DNA from 3 places in the Rhodococcus sp. P4_E4 genome. Region 3 is predicted to be linked to each of the others. Evidence: riboswitches for the same ligand, from Rfam matches in the RefSeq annotation. Region 3 holds a riboswitch; each other region holds the start of a gene.
What was found. A riboswitch is a leader RNA that binds a small molecule or an ion and turns the genes downstream of it on or off. The one in region 3 is predicted to bind cobalamin.
Positions count from the first base shown of each region.

Region 1: another riboswitch for cobalamin. It lies ahead of cobN (cobaltochelatase subunit CobN); the one in region 3 lies ahead of metE (5-methyltetrahydropteroyltriglutamate--homocysteine S-methyltransferase).
Region 2: another riboswitch for cobalamin. It lies ahead of AC1DVN_RS04855 (FecCD family ABC transporter permease); the one in region 3 lies ahead of metE (5-methyltetrahydropteroyltriglutamate--homocysteine S-methyltransferase).

Region 1 covers NZ_JBFUJB010000019.1:129,448-134,320, reverse strand. The annotation lists gene cobN (cobaltochelatase subunit CobN) at 1-2,884, opposite strand, end outside; cobalamin riboswitch at 2,924-3,056, opposite strand; gene cobG (precorrin-3B synthase) at 3,108-4,250, shown strand; gene AC1DVN_RS20990 (precorrin-8X methylmutase) at 4,270-4,873, shown strand, end outside.
Region 2 covers NZ_JBFUJB010000003.1:94,766-99,638, forward strand. The annotation lists gene epsC (serine O-acetyltransferase EpsC) at 1-97, shown strand, start outside; gene AC1DVN_RS04835 (hypothetical protein) at 156-461, opposite strand; gene AC1DVN_RS04840 (cation diffusion facilitator family transporter) at 490-1,449, opposite strand; gene AC1DVN_RS04845 (alpha/beta hydrolase) at 1,460-2,398, opposite strand; gene AC1DVN_RS04850 (TetR/AcrR family transcriptional regulator) at 2,547-3,059, shown strand; cobalamin riboswitch at 3,076-3,211, shown strand; gene AC1DVN_RS04855 (FecCD family ABC transporter permease) at 3,329-4,336, shown strand; gene AC1DVN_RS04860 (ABC transporter ATP-binding protein) at 4,333-4,873, shown strand, end outside.
Region 3 covers NZ_JBFUJB010000001.1:128,878-133,750, forward strand. The annotation lists gene AC1DVN_RS00630 (sensor histidine kinase) at 1-165, shown strand, start outside; gene AC1DVN_RS00635 (response regulator transcription factor) at 162-791, shown strand; gene AC1DVN_RS00640 (helix-turn-helix domain-containing protein) at 1,012-1,449, shown strand; cobalamin riboswitch at 1,547-1,755, shown strand; gene metE (5-methyltetrahydropteroyltriglutamate--homocysteine S-methyltransferase) at 1,915-4,179, shown strand; gene AC1DVN_RS00650 (ABC transporter substrate-binding protein) at 4,121-4,873, opposite strand, start outside.

The sequences.
Region 1 (4,873 bases), on a different contig from region 3:
CGCCGTGCTCGGCAAGGTCGGCCTGTGCGTGGGCGCGCACGTAGTTCTGCTCGTCCGTCTCGTCCAGTGCCGCGACCAGCTGAACGGCGTCGTCGAGCAGTGCGAGCACGTGCGGGAACGCATCACGGAAGAATCCGGAGATGCGGACGGTGACGTCGATGCGCGGGCGGCCGAGTTCTTCGAGATCGATGACTTCGAGGTTGACGACGCGTCGGCTTGCTTCGTCCCAGACGGGGCGAACACCGAGGAGCGCGAACACTTCGGCGATGTCGTCGCCGGAGGTACGCATTGCGGCGGTTCCCCACACCGACAGACCCACCGAGCGCGGGTACTCGCCGTGATCGGCGAGATAGCGAGCGGCGAGCGACTCGGCCATCGCCTGACCGGTCTCCCACGCCAGGCGTGAAGGAACTGCCTTGGGGTCGACGGAGTAGAAGTTACGACCAGTGGGAAGAACGTTGATCAGGCCGCGCAGCGGCGAACCGCTCGGACCCGCGGCGATGAATCCGCCGTCGAGCGCGTGCAGGACCTGCTTGATCTCGTTGTCCGTCTGCCGCAGACGCGGAACCACTTCGGTGGCCGCGAACTGCAGGATCTTCACGACGGTCTCGTCGTCGCTGAGTTGTTCTGCCGCAGCGGGGTTCCAATCGGCGTCGTACATGCCGCGAACCAGTGCGTGCGCCTTTTCCTCGACGTCGTCGACACGGCTGCGCGACTCGTCGCCGTCTTCGCTGAGCCCGAGTGCTTCACGCAAACCGGGGACGCTCTGTTCGCCGCCCCACATCTGACGGGCACGCAGCATGGCGAGGACCAGTTCGATTTCGGCGTCGCCCTGGGGTGCACGGCCGAGAATGTGCAGACCGTCGCGGATCTGGACGTCCTTGATCTCGCACAGCCAACCGTCGACGTGCAGGAGCATGTCGTCGAACACGTCTTCTTCAGGCCGCTCGGCGAGGCCGAGGTCGTGGTCCATCTTGGCGGCACGCATCAGTGTCCAGATCTGCTGGCGAATAGCCGGGAGCTTGGACGGATCGAGTGCGGAAATGTTGGAGTGCTCGTCGAGCAGTTGCTCGAGGCGGGAGATGTCGCCGTAGCTTTCGGCACGGGCCATCGGCGGGATCAGGTGATCGACGAGCGTCGCGTGAGCACGACGCTTGGCCTGTGTTCCCTCGCCCGGGTCGTTGACCAGGAACGGGTAGATCAGCGGCAGGTCGCCGAGCGCTGCGTCGGTGCCGCAGTTGCTGGACATGCCGAGCGTCTTGCCCGGCAACCATTCGAGGTTGCCGTGCTTGCCGAGGTGCACAACGGCGTCGGCGCCGAATCCGCCGTTGTCCGGGGTGGCAGCGATCCAGCGGTAGGCCGCGAGGTAGTGGTGGCTCGGCGGCAGATCCGGGTCGTGGTAGATCGCGACAGGCTTTTCACCGAATCCCCGCGGCGGCTGAACCATGAGGACGATGTTGTTGAATCGCAGTGCCGCGATGACGATTTCGCCGTCCGGATCCTGCGAGCGATCGACGTACAACTCGCCGGGCGCTGTGCCCCAGTGTTCTTCGACTCCGCTGCGCAGTTCCTCGGGCAGGGTGGCGAACCAGTCGCGGTACTTCGCTGCCGAGATGCGGATCGGATTGCCCTCGAGCTGCTCGGCGGTAAGCCAGTCGGGATCCTGTCCGCCGGCCGCGATCAGGGCGTGGATCAGCGCATCGCCGTCCTTGGCTGCCAGGCCGGGAACTGCGTCAGGGCCGTCGACCGGACCGAGGTCGTAACCGGCAGAACGCATTTCGGTGAGCAGATCGATTGCGCTCGCCGGAGTGTCGAGGCCGACGGCGTTGCCGATACGGGCGTGCTTGGTCGGGTACGCCGAGAGCATCAGAGCAACGCGACGCTGGGTGGTCGGAATGTGGCGAAGCTTGCCGTGACGGACGGCGATACCGGCGACACGGGCAGCGCGCTCGGCATCGGGGACGTACGTGGACAGCCCGTCGGAGTCGATTTCCTTGAAGGAGAACGGGACGGTGATGATGCGACCGTCGAACTCCGGCACCGCGACCTGCGTCGCGACGTCGAGAGGCGACAGTCCGTCGTCGTTCTCGTCCCAGGTGGCGCGGCTACTGGTCAGGCACAGCCCCTGCAGGATCGGGACGTCGAGTGCAGCGAGTGCGGCGACGTCCCAGGCTTCGTCGTCCCCACCAGCGGACGCGGTGGCGGGCTTGGTGCCGCCGGCAGCAAGAACTGTCACGACCATGGCGTCGGCGCGGCGGAGCGTGCTCAGAAGTTCGGCTTCTGCGGTTCGCAGAGATGCGCAGTAGATCGGCAGCGCAGTGCCACCGGCCTCGGCGACCGCGTCGCACAAGGCCTGGATGTACCGGGTGTTTCCGGCCAGGTGCTGGGCGCGGTAGTACAGAACTGCGATGACCGGACCGCTCGCCGCGTCGAGATCGGGCGCGAAATCAGCGATTCCCCAGGAAGGCAGGTGAGCCGGCGGCTCGAAACCGTGACCGGTGAGCAGGACGGTGTCGGAGAGGAAGTGGTGCAGCTGTGCCAGATTCTGCGTGCCACCCTCAGCCAGGTAGTTGTGCGCCTCGGCAGCAACACCGGCGGAGACCGTCGAGCACTCCATGAGGTCGGCATCCGGCGCGTGCTCGCCGCCGAGAACGACTACGGGGAGTCCGGAGGCGAGGACCATCTCCAAGCCGTCTTCCCAACTACGACGGCTGCCGAGGATACGAACGATCACGAGGTCGACGCCGTCGAGCAAGGGCGGCAAGTCCTCCGAGACCAGCAAGCGTGAGGGGTTGGCCCAGCGATAGGAGACGCCGTCGCCGGCTTCCTGGCTGGCGCGGGCGCTCAGCAGATCGGTATCGGACGTGGAGAGCAGAAGAATCACGGGTGAAGCCTTCCTGGGGTTTCGCGCCCCGTGGCACAGATCTGTCATCGACGGCGGTTGAGGGTCTGACTCGTGTTTCCGAGCGGAAACACGTCCCGCTCGAGCAACACTCACAGTGGCGCGACCGCACCGGACTTTCACCGGTTTCCTCAACTGCCGTCACTGGTGGTGGTGATGCTACCGGTCCGCAGAAGGCACTCATGACAGGTCGTACCCTGGAGCCATGCCCACGGACCGTTCACAGCCAGACGCGTGCCCGGGTGCACTGCAAGTTCACCACGCCGCCGACGGCGCACTGGCACGCGTGCGCCTACCCGGCGGACTCCTCACCCCGGTCCAATTGCAGACGCTCGCCGACGCAGCGCGCGATCTCGGCAACGGGCAGATGGAACTCACTTCGAGGGGCAACGTCCAACTGCGCTCGGTCTCGGATCCCGAAGCCTTCGCGGCGCGAATCGCGTCGGCCGGCCTGCTGCCGTCCGCGACGCACGAGCGAGTGCGCAACATCCTCGCGTCCCCACTGTCCGGCCGTATCGGGGGCGTCGCCGACATTCGTGAACTGGTCCACCGTCTCGATTCGGCGATCCAAGCGGATCACGCATTGGCGGATCTGCCAGGGCGAACCCTGTTCACCCTCGACGACGGGCGCGGAGACATCACCGGGCTACGGGGCGATTTCGGACTCCATGCGCGCAGCGCCACCGAGCATTCACTGGTGCTCGCCGGTCACCACACCACTCATCTCGTCCAGGCGGACGACGCCGTCGAATTGCTCCTCGAGGTGGCTCGATCATTCCTCGACGTCCGCGACAAGCACTGGCGCCTGGCCGAGGTTCCGGACGGAATCGAACGCACCCTCGAGCAGCTGGGTCTGAGCGCCGAGTCCACCGGTGCTGCGGACCTCACGCCGGATGCACGGCCCACCATCGGCTGGCTCGAGCAGCGCGACGGGACCGTAGCCCTGGGCGGAGGCTTGCGATTCGGGCTGCTCGACGCTCGGCTGGCCGAGTTCCTGGCCGCCGTCGACAAGCCCGTTGTCGTGACGCCGTGGCGATCGGTGCACATCTTCGACCTCGACGAATGGGCTGCCGAGCAGGTAGTCCGGGTGTTGGCGCCGATGGGGTTGATCTTCGACGAGAACTCACCGTGGCTCGACGTCACCGCCTGCACCGGAAGCCCGGGATGCGAGAAGTCGCTCGCCGATGTGCGCACCGACGCAATCACCGCCGTCGAGCAGGCAGAACTGCCCGTCGTCGGGCGCCAGCACTGGGCCGGGTGCGACCGCAGCTGCGGACGTCCCCGCGGGGACGTAGCGGATGTGATTGCGACGGGTGACGGTTACCGGGTGAATCCGGCCGATCGGTGATGCCTCTATCGTGTGGCACATGATCGAGTACATCCGTGACGGCGCGGAAATCTATCGCCAGTCCTTTGCCACCATTCGGGCCGAAGCCGACCTGAGCCGTTTCCCGGCGGATGTCTCGCAAGCTGTAGTGCGCATGATTCATGCAAGTGGCCAGGTCGATCTCGTCGACGACGTCGCCTTCACACCCGGTGTCGTCTCGGCTGCGCGCGCAGCTCTGCGCGACGGCGCGCCGATTTTCTGCGACGCCCAGATGGTGGCTGCCGGCATCACGCGCAAGCGTCTGCCCGCCGGTAACGACGTAATCTGCACCCTCGGCGATCCGCGGGTTCCCGTGCTGGCGTCGACCATCGACAACACTCGCTCGGCGGCTGCTCTCGAACTGTGGGGAGCCAAGCTCGAGGGCGCTGTTGTCGCGATCGGAAACGCACCCACCGCACTGTTCCATCTCCTGAACCTCATCGAAGCCGGCGCGCCCCGTCCGGCCGCCATCGTCGGAGGTCCGGTCGGCTTCATCGGCGCTGCCGAGTCGAAGGAAGCCCTCATCGAACACGCCAGCGGGATCGATCATCTCGTGCTCCGCGGCCGACGCGGCGGCAGCGCGATCACCGCGGCCGTCGTCAATG
Region 2 (4,873 bases), on a different contig from region 3:
CATCGCGACGGGTATCCCGGCGGTGGCGCGGCCACGGACCACCAAGGAAAAACTGGTGGACCCGAACAGTTACATCGATCCTGCGATGTACATCTGAAGCACTCCTTCTTCGATGGCCACCCTCGTGTAGACGGCGGGTGGCCATCGGCGTCTGTTCAGGCTCGCGTCAGGTGCCACCCGCGACGTCCCAGTACGACGGCCGTCGCAGCGCCCAATGCTGCTCCGATCAGGGGATAGCAGGCCAGGACGAGCCAGCGCGGTCCGTCCGATCGGGCGTCGAAAGCGATGTTCAACGACGACTCGTAGTCCCGAGCCATCTGTACGCCGCGCAGTGGTACGTAGGAACCCTGATAGACGATGGTCTTGTCTTGACTGGTCATCACATCGATCAGACTGCCCACCACAGGAATTCCCCCGACGACAAATCCCAGAACCGCAAGAATCACGATCAGTGTGCGCATCGAACGAGCCTATCGCCCGGCCGGAAGTTCAGACTGCGATCGACGGTTCTTCGGGCGTCGAGAGGGTCAGGATCGCTCGCACGACGCGTGGACTCTGCTCGAGTGAGCGTTCGAGTTCGCGCAACGTATGGGCCACTCGGGATTCCGCGTAGTCACCGACCAGATCGACGCTGGCCACCAGGTACACCTGCCGCGGCCCGAGGTATTCCATGCGTAGGAACGTGATTCGGTTGATTTCGGGTAGTTGGGTGAGAGCTTCGACGGCTGCTGCCCGCAGCGTCGGTGAGGCCTCTTCGCCGACCAGGAATCGGCGGTTGCGATCGATCAGGATGATCGCGATGACTCCGAGAAGTATGCCGACGAAGATGGAGCCGAGGGCGTCGGGGATCGGTGAACCGGTGATCTGGTGCAGTAGGACGCCGACGAATGCGATGACCAAACCGATCAGTGCTGCAGCATCTTCGGCGAACACGGCCCGGGTCGTCGGGTCGGATGTGTTGAGCGCCTGGGCCATGACGTCACGGTTGACGGCGGACGCTTCGGTTCGGAGTTGCTTGTACGCCTGCCGGAACGAGATGCCTTCGAGGATGAACGAGACGCCGAGGACTGCGTAGGCGACACCGAAGTCGGTGGCCGGTTCGGAATGGAACAGTTCCTGGATGCCGTGGGTGATCGACACACCTGCGCCGAGCGCGAAGAGTCCGAGGGCGGCGAACATCGACCAGATGTAGGCCTCCCGGCCGTACCCGAGTGGCTGGTCTCGGTCGGGAACCCTTTTCGAGCGGCGGTTCGCGATCAGCAGCAGCACTTCGTTGCCGGTATCGGCCCAGGAGTGGGTGGCCTCGGCGACCATCGATGCAGATCCGGTGACGATGGCGGCCGCCGTCTTGGCCCCGGCGATCAGCGCGTTAGCCGCAAACGCCAGTACGACTGTCGTGGTGCTCTCGTCGCCGTTTCCCGTCGGCTCGGCCTTGGGTTCGATGCTCACGAACTTCAGGCTAGGCGGGTGGCGACGGTTTCGTGCGGTGACGCTCGGCGACGGAGCGCAGCAGTGTGTCGACGGCGTCGTGGAACTGCGTCAGGCCCGGCTCTTCGACGGGAAAGTGCCCGCACCCGTCCAGCATCACGAATTCGGTGGGTGCGTTGATGCGGCGGAGGAACTGCAAGCTCAGTTCGGGTGGCGTCCATCGGTCGGCGGCCGGGTGGGTGAGCAGAACGGGCGTCGTCCGAAATGTTTCGGGTGCGGTGTGCTCGAACGAGAAGTAGCTGCTGAGGAATCCGAGTGGCACCCGAACACCGCCACCACGCGGATCGGTTGCGCACAGCGTCGCGAGTTCACGGTTGCTGCTCATGTTCGCGACGTCGGCGACCCAACGGATGGGCACGCGGATACGGCCCACCAGTCGTTCGGTGCGGCGCATCAGGGGAGCGCCGTAGACACCCATCGGGCCGAACCGCGCCGCGGCAGCTCTGGCCGACGGATTCGAGGGATCGAGCAGACAGGTGGCGACGACGGCGTCGGCCAGACCGGTCCGCGCGGCTACCTCGTAGGCCAGCAGACCGCCGATGCTGGCGCCCAACAACACCAGCGGCCGATCGTCGGCTGCCTTCTCGGCTCGGACGAGATCGCAGAGGAGATCGACCCACTGCTCGTACCGGACGCCGGCCGGATCGGCTACGACGGTGTCGCCGTACAGCGGAAGATCGGGGAAGAGGACTTCGGCTCCGAGTTTCACGCCGATCCCGGCGAACGGCCACAACGCGCCCGAGTAGCCGCCGGCGCCGTGGATGCCGAGAACACGAACCGGTGCGTCTGGAGCCACTGCCCGTGCGACGTGGACGGTGTTGCCGTTCCACTCCCACCACGTCGGGGTCGGCGCCGGCATGTGGTCGGTGTACCGGTCGGGCATAAACTTCGAGTAATCGGCGCTGGTCACCTACACAATTCTCGGTATCGGCGTCGCGGCTGACAACTCGCATCGGAGGACCGTGTCGACTCGGCGGAAAAGGCCCTCCCAGCAGCGCTCGAGGGCTACCTACGACGCGATCCTGGAGGCAGCTACTCGCGTTTTCGCTTCGGAAGCCATGGCAGCGACCACCAACCGGATCGCTGACGAAGCAGGGGTGTCGGTGGGCTCGCTCTACCAGTATTTCGGCGACAAGTACGAGATCCTCTCGGAGTTGGCGAACCGTCACGTGAGTGCTGCGCGGGAGAGTTTTGCGCTCTGCCTTTCCGACATCGTCGAGCGCGAACTCTCCCTGGACGAGGCCGTCCGGATGTTGGTGGAGTGCGCGGTCGAAGTGAACAGTAAGCCGCGAGAGTTCTTTCACCTGCTCTACGATCAGGTTCCGCGTACGCGTGAGCTCATCGAGCAGGTCGAAGGAATGAATCGGCAACTGGTACTTGGTTTTTCGGAGTACTTGCAGAGCCGCGGTTTCAGTGCGGACGATGCGTTGTTGACGTCACGGCTGACTGTGACTGCCGTGGACAGCCAGGTGCATCGGGTTGTGCTGGAATCGGATTCACCCGAGGAACTTCGAGTGCGAACGGAAGCCGTCGTGCGGCAGGCGAGATCGATGATCGCGTCGGAATCCTGATCCGGTGTGCGGAATGGTGACCACAGTCCGTTATGGTTCTGACGTCATCATCGAGGTAATGGGAAGTCGGTGCAATTCCGGCGCGGTCCCGCCACTGTGAGGTCGTCCCTGCGTCGACCGTAGCCAGATACCACCCTCGTTGACGTTGTGTCATGCCACGAGGATGGATCGGTCACACCATGAATGCTGTTGGCGGAGCTCTGTCTCCACCTACCCACCTGCCTTCGCCGAAGGCTGGTGCGCCTCGAGGACGGCTCAGTCCGGGTATCGTGCTGCCCGCTCTGCTGGTCGTCACCGTGCTCTCTGCTGTGTGCGCGTTGGCATTCGGATCCGAGATGCTCCCCGTGTCCACTGTGGTGGACGTGGTGCACTCGCGCTTTGGAGGCCCACCCGTCACGCGTTCCGAACTTGCGATCGTGTGGGGGATCAGAGCACCTCGGGTACTGCTCGGTCTGGCCGTCGGCGCTGGTCTTGCCGTCGCCGGCGTGGTGGTGCAAACCCTCGTCCGTAACGCTCTTGCCGATCCCCACCTGCTGGGAGTGTCGTCCGGCGCGAGTGTCGGTGCCACCGCCGTCATCACCACCGGACTGTTCGCCGGCGCGGGAGTATGGGCGCTCAGCCTCGGCGCGATGATCGGGGCATTGGGAGCTGCGATTCTCGTCTTCACCATCGCGACGCTGCAAGGCGGTATCACTCCACTGCGATTGGTTCTGACCGGCACCGTTACCGCATCCGCCCTGTCGGCGATCGCGAGTTTTCTGGTGCTGCGTACCAATGATTCCCAGGCCGCGCAGTCCGTATTGTTCTGGCTCCTGGGAAGTTTGGCCGGGGCATCCTGGGACAAGTTGTGGGCGCCGGTCATCGTAGTGTTCCTGCTGACGGCAGCGGTGTTCGCCCTGCACGGTTGGCTGGATGCGCTGGCGGCCGGACCGGACGTCGCGGCTTCGCTCGGTATTCCCATCCGAACCCTGCGAAACGTGCTGTTCGGCGTGCTGGCAGCGTTGGTCGGCACGATGGTTGCAGTGTCCGGCGCGATTGCCTTCGTAGGCTTGGTCATACCGCACGTCACACGCATGCTCGTCGGAGCCAGACATCGAGTGGTGTTGCCGGCGGCAGCGCTGATCGGCGCGTCGTTCCTGGTGTGGGTCGACGTCGTGGCGCGGACCTCGTTGCGGCCGACCGAGATCCCGCTGAGCGTGGTGACCGGGGTGATCGGTGCCCCGCTGTTTCTCCTGCTTCTCGGCCGTCGGCGCTACCGATTCGGTGGCAGTTCGTGAGCGCCCGCGCCCTGGCGGTGACCGCGTCCGGAGTCGTCGTCCGCATCGACCACCGAACCGTCGTCAAGGGCGTCGACATCGCGGCGGACGCCGGTGCAGTAGTCGGCGTCGTCGGTCCGAACGGATCGGGCAAGTCGACTTTGTTGCGTGCGCTTGCCGGTCTCGGACCGATCGCTGACGGTGACGTCCGCGTCGGCGGCGAGTCCGTGCACGCGATGTCCGCGCGTTCGCGGGCCAAAGCCATTTCTTTTGTGGCGCAGGAAGAGCAGAGTCCCGCCGATTTGTTGGTTCACGAGTACGTGACTCTGGGGCGCACGCCACATACAAAGCCCTGGAGTGTCGGCGGAAAGCACGAGAATGCCGTCGTTGATCGTGCTCTGGGCGAGGTCGGAATGATCGAGCACAGGCTCTCTTCGATGGACACGCTTTCCGGCGGCGAGCGTCGGCGGGTATTTCTCGCCCGAGGTCTCGCGCAGGACGCCGGCGTGCTCATCCTCGACGAGCCGACCAATCATCTCGACATCCGGCATCAACTCG
Region 3 (4,873 bases):
AGTGCGTCGGTCGTCGACGACGGGCAAGGGGCCGGGTCGACGTCTTCCGGCAACGGTCTGATCGGATTACGCGAGCGCGCCGGAGCGTCGGGCGCACGAGTGATCATCACTCATCCCCAGCCGCAGGGGTTTGCACTTCAGGTAGTCGAACAGGAGACAGAGTGAACAGCCAGGGCGATCGAGCAACCATACGGCTGCTCTTGGCGGACGACCAGGCGCTCGTGCGAGGAGCGTTGGCCGCACTACTCGATCTGGAATCCGACCTCTCCGTGGTGGCCGAGGTCGGTCGCGGCGACGAGGTTGTGGCCGCTGTTCTCGAACACCGCCCGGATGTCGCGCTTCTGGACGTCGAGATGCCCGGCATGGACGGAATCGCCGCGACGGCGGCCCTTCGCGAGGCAGCACCCGACACCCGAGTCCTGATCGTCACCACGTTCGGACGTCCCGGATTTCTTCGCAAAGCCCTGCACGCCGGGGCCGGCGGGTTCGTCGTCAAGGACACACCCGCCAGGCAGTTGGCCGACGCAGTCAGGCGTGTCCACGCCGGACTGCGCGTCGTCGATCCCACCCTTGCGGCCGACAGCCTCGTCAGCGGCGAGTCGCCTCTGACGGAGCGTGAGACCCAAGTACTGCGCGCCGCTCACGACGGCGCACCCGTGGCAGCCATCGCAGGGGCGCTCTTCTTGTCCGCAGGGACGGTTCGAAATCATCTGTCATCCGCAATGGGTAAGACGGGTGCGTCGACGCGCGCGGAAGCCGTCAGAATCGCCGAGTCGAACGGCTGGCTCTGATCCGCGTGGCCGGAATCCACTTCCCCGGCAAATAGTTCGCGGTTCGATTCTTGACGGCGATTTGTCCAGATCACTCAAAGTAGGGACCTTCTACCCTAGGGATTTTCCCTGCAAACGACCCCCTTCGCGAGAATCCAAAACAGCTAATCGTTCGATAACTGGCTATGATGCAGTTAATTGAATCGACGGAGCCTGTGTGTAACGGGGGAAGGGACGTCTCATGTCGAACCAGTTCAACGATCGCTTGAACTCGCTGTTCGAGACTGCCGACTTTCACGTCACCAACGCGATGGTCGTTCGCGGCATGACCGAGTTCGGCTGCCGCATCTCGACGCCGTACCTGTCCCAACTGCGCACCGGCGTCCGAACCAACCCGTCACCCGAAGTGGTTGCCGCCCTCGCCCACTTCTTCAACGTCCATCCGGACTACTTCTACGCCCCGTCCGATCAAACTCCGCCCGCGATCTCGGGCGGCGAGGCGGACCTCTCTCTCCTCGAACAGCTGCACAACGTGCGCCTACGAAACCTCACCTCTCGCGTCGTCGATCTATCGCCGTCTTCGCAGGATCTGCTTGTCGAAATGGCGGAGAATCTACGTTCCTCCGAGAATCTTCCGCGCGTACCACCGGACTCGAATTCCTACATGTCACGCGCGTAGCGCCCTTCGCCGACTCTCCTTGACTGCTCAGGGAGGGTTGGCCTTATGCTGGTCGATGCAGCTGGTTCGCCCGGCGCGGTCATGAGGAGCCCCGAAGACCGTTCCCGGCGTCGAAGCCCCGTCAGCGCAAGCTGTCGGAGTGAGAGGGAACCCGGTGAAAATCCGGGACTGTCCCGCAGCGGTAAGCAGGAACGACCGCCGTTTATGTGCACTGGGCATCCGCCTGGGAAGCGACGGCCAGTAGGTTCGATCCAACTCGATCGAGTGCCCGCGAGTCCGAAGACCTGCCGACTGTGTCGGGCACGCCGTGCCCGACGGTCCACCGCCTCGTGGAATGGGCGTGTAGATCTCCATCGGACCTCGTGTGCGGTGCGGGCAGTACTGTCCGCCGAAACTCGAGGTCTCGTGAGGTGTACCCGTCTGCCGGCAGTGGCCATCAATGCATTGGCAATCTGGAGAAACTCCGTGACAACAACATTCACTTCGACCGTGCTGGGCTCACCGCGCATCGGTCCTCATCGAGAACTCAAGCGGGCAACCGAAAGCTACTGGGCAGGGCGCATCGACGCCGACGCCCTGCAGGCTGTCGCCCGTGACCTCCGTCGGCAGGGCTTGGCCGACCTCCGTGACCTGGGCCTCGACTCCGTCCCGGTCAATACCTTCTCCTTCTACGACCAGATGCTCGACACCGCAGTTCTTCTCGGCGCGCTGCCCGACCGCGTCGCGTCGGTCGCCGATCCGTTGGACCGCTACTTTGCCGCTGCCCGTGGGACGGACACCATCGCGCCGCTCGAAATGACGAAGTGGTTCGACACCAACTACCACTACCTGGTGCCGGAGATCTCGCCGTCCACCACGTTCGCACTCGACCCGTCCAAGGTCTTGTCCGAACTGGCAGAAGCACTTTCCGACGGCATTGCAGCCCGCCCGGTCGTCATCGGACCGGTCACCTTCCTGCTGCTCTCGAAGGCTGTCGGCACAGACGAGCCGCTGCTCTCGCGGCTCGACGAACTACTCCCCCTCTACGCGGATCTACTCGGGCGGCTCGCGAAGGCCGGTGCGAGCTGGGTTCAGCTCGACGAACCGGCCCTCGTGGGCGATCGCACCGATGAGGAAATCGAAGCGGCACGCGCTGCGTACGAACAGCTTTCAGCGCTGTCCGAGCGGCCGTCGATCCTGTTGGCGTCGTACTTCGGTTCGCTGCGTGACGCGTTGCCCGCGCTTGCGTCCACCGGCGTCGAAGGATTTGCCGTCGACCTGGTGGCCGGTCAGGATTCGATCGGCTCCGTACCTGACCTCGCCCGCAAACTAATCGTCGCCGGAGTGGTCGACGGACGAAACATCTGGCGGTCCGATCTGGACTCGGCACTGAGCACTTTGGGTGCCTTGCTCGGCAGCGTCGACACGCTTGCCGTCTCCACGTCGTGCTCCCTGCTGCACGTTCCGTACACACTCGACGCTGAGTCCGATGTCGACAAGGCCCTGCGCTCGTGGCTTGCGTTCGGCACCGAGAAGGTCAAGGAAGTAGTAACTCTTGCAACCGCTCTCGCACAGGGCAGAGAGTCGGTGGAGGACGAGTTCGCTCTGGCACGAGCGGCCGCGTCGACCCGCAAGGACGATCGCAGACTCAATGATGCGAGTGTTCGGGGACGCCTGGACGCGGTGCTGAACTCGGCGACCGGTCGCGCGCCCGCCGCCGAACGTCGCGCTGCCCAGGACGAGCTGCTTTCTCTGCCGCCGCTGCCCACGACGACCATCGGTTCGTACCCGCAAACCTCGAAGATCCGCATCGCTCGCGCAGCACTGCGCAAGGGCGAGATCGACGAAGCCGAGTACGTCAACCGTATGCGCGCCGAAATTGCCGAAGTTGTTGCGCTCCAGGAAAAGCTGGACCTGGACGTGCTTGTTCACGGTGAGCCGGAACGCAACGACATGGTCCAGTACTTCGCGGAGCAGTTGGACGGATTCTTCGCCACCGCCAACGGTTGGGTCCAGTCGTACGGCACCCGCTGCGTGCGTCCGCCGATTCTGTACGGCGACGTCTCGCGCCCGAAGCAGATGACCGTCGACTGGATCACGTACGCACAGTCCCTGACCGACAAGCCGGTCAAGGGCATGCTCACCGGACCAGTCACCATTCTGGCCTGGTCGTTCGTCCGCGACGACCAACCCCTCGCCGACTCGGCAAATCAAGTCGCACTGGCCATTCGAGACGAGACCGTCGACCTGCAGGCCGCCGGAATCGGAATCATCCAGGTCGACGAACCGGCTCTGCGAGAACTACTCCCACTGCGTGCCGAGGATCAGCGCGCCTACCTGGACTGGTCGGTCGGCGCCTTCCGGTTGGCCACCTCGGGCGTCGCGGATTCCACCGCGATCCACACGCACCTGTGCTACTCCGAGTTCGGAGCGGTGATCGGCGCCATCGCCGGCCTCGACGCGGACGTCACGTCCATCGAGGCGGCACGCTCACACATGGAGGTCCTCGACGATCTCAGTTCGGTCGGGTTCGATCTCGGCGTCGGCCCCGGTGTCTACGACATCCACTCGCCGCGGGTGCCGAGCGTCGACGAGATCGCGGAGTCGCTACGCGAAGCACTCAAAGCTGTTCCGGTCGAACGATTGTGGGTCAATCCGGACTGCGGATTGAAGACACGGGGGCCGATCGAGGTCAAAGCGTCGCTTCGTAACCTCGTCGAAGCCGCGAAGGTGGTACGAGCGGAGCTTTAGGGGCGAAGCCCCGGTGCGCCTTTTTGGTAGTGGGCACTACCAAAAAGGGAATATCGTCGATGACGGCTCGCCGCTCATCCTCGCCCGACGCTGTTTGCAGCTTGCCGAGCAACTCGTCCATCCGAGCGTTCTTGTAGCCGAGAATGTTCGACGGCGATTCGCTGAACAGGTTGCCGTACATACGCACGAACGGTGACTCTTCCAGCACGTTGAACGCGAAGTAGGACACGTCGTAGTCATGCTTCGCGTACAGCATGGAAATCAGATCGTTGATGCTGGTTGCGTAGGTGATGTCGACCGTGAAACCCACTGCCTGCAAGAGCGACTGAAACGTCAGTGCGCTGCGCTGCGTCGCCGGATCGTTCATACCGACGTACGTCAGTTTTCCGTCGTAACCGTCGGCCTTCGCCTCGGCGAGATACTTCTTCGCCGCCTCGGGGTCGAAGCCGTTCCCGGCCACCGATCCGTGCCACTGCGACCACGACGCGAACATGTCGGTGCCGGGTTCGCCGAAGCCGCCCTGAACTCGCTCGTTGAACGTAGTCGGGTCCACCGCAGCGACAATCGCCTTACGCACGCGCTCGTCCTTCGCTGCCCGATCGTCGCGCTGATTGATTGCCAGAACGCCGGCCATGCTGGCCGAGTACACAAATCCTGGATCACCGGCTTCGAAAGCCTCGTGTATGAAATCGGG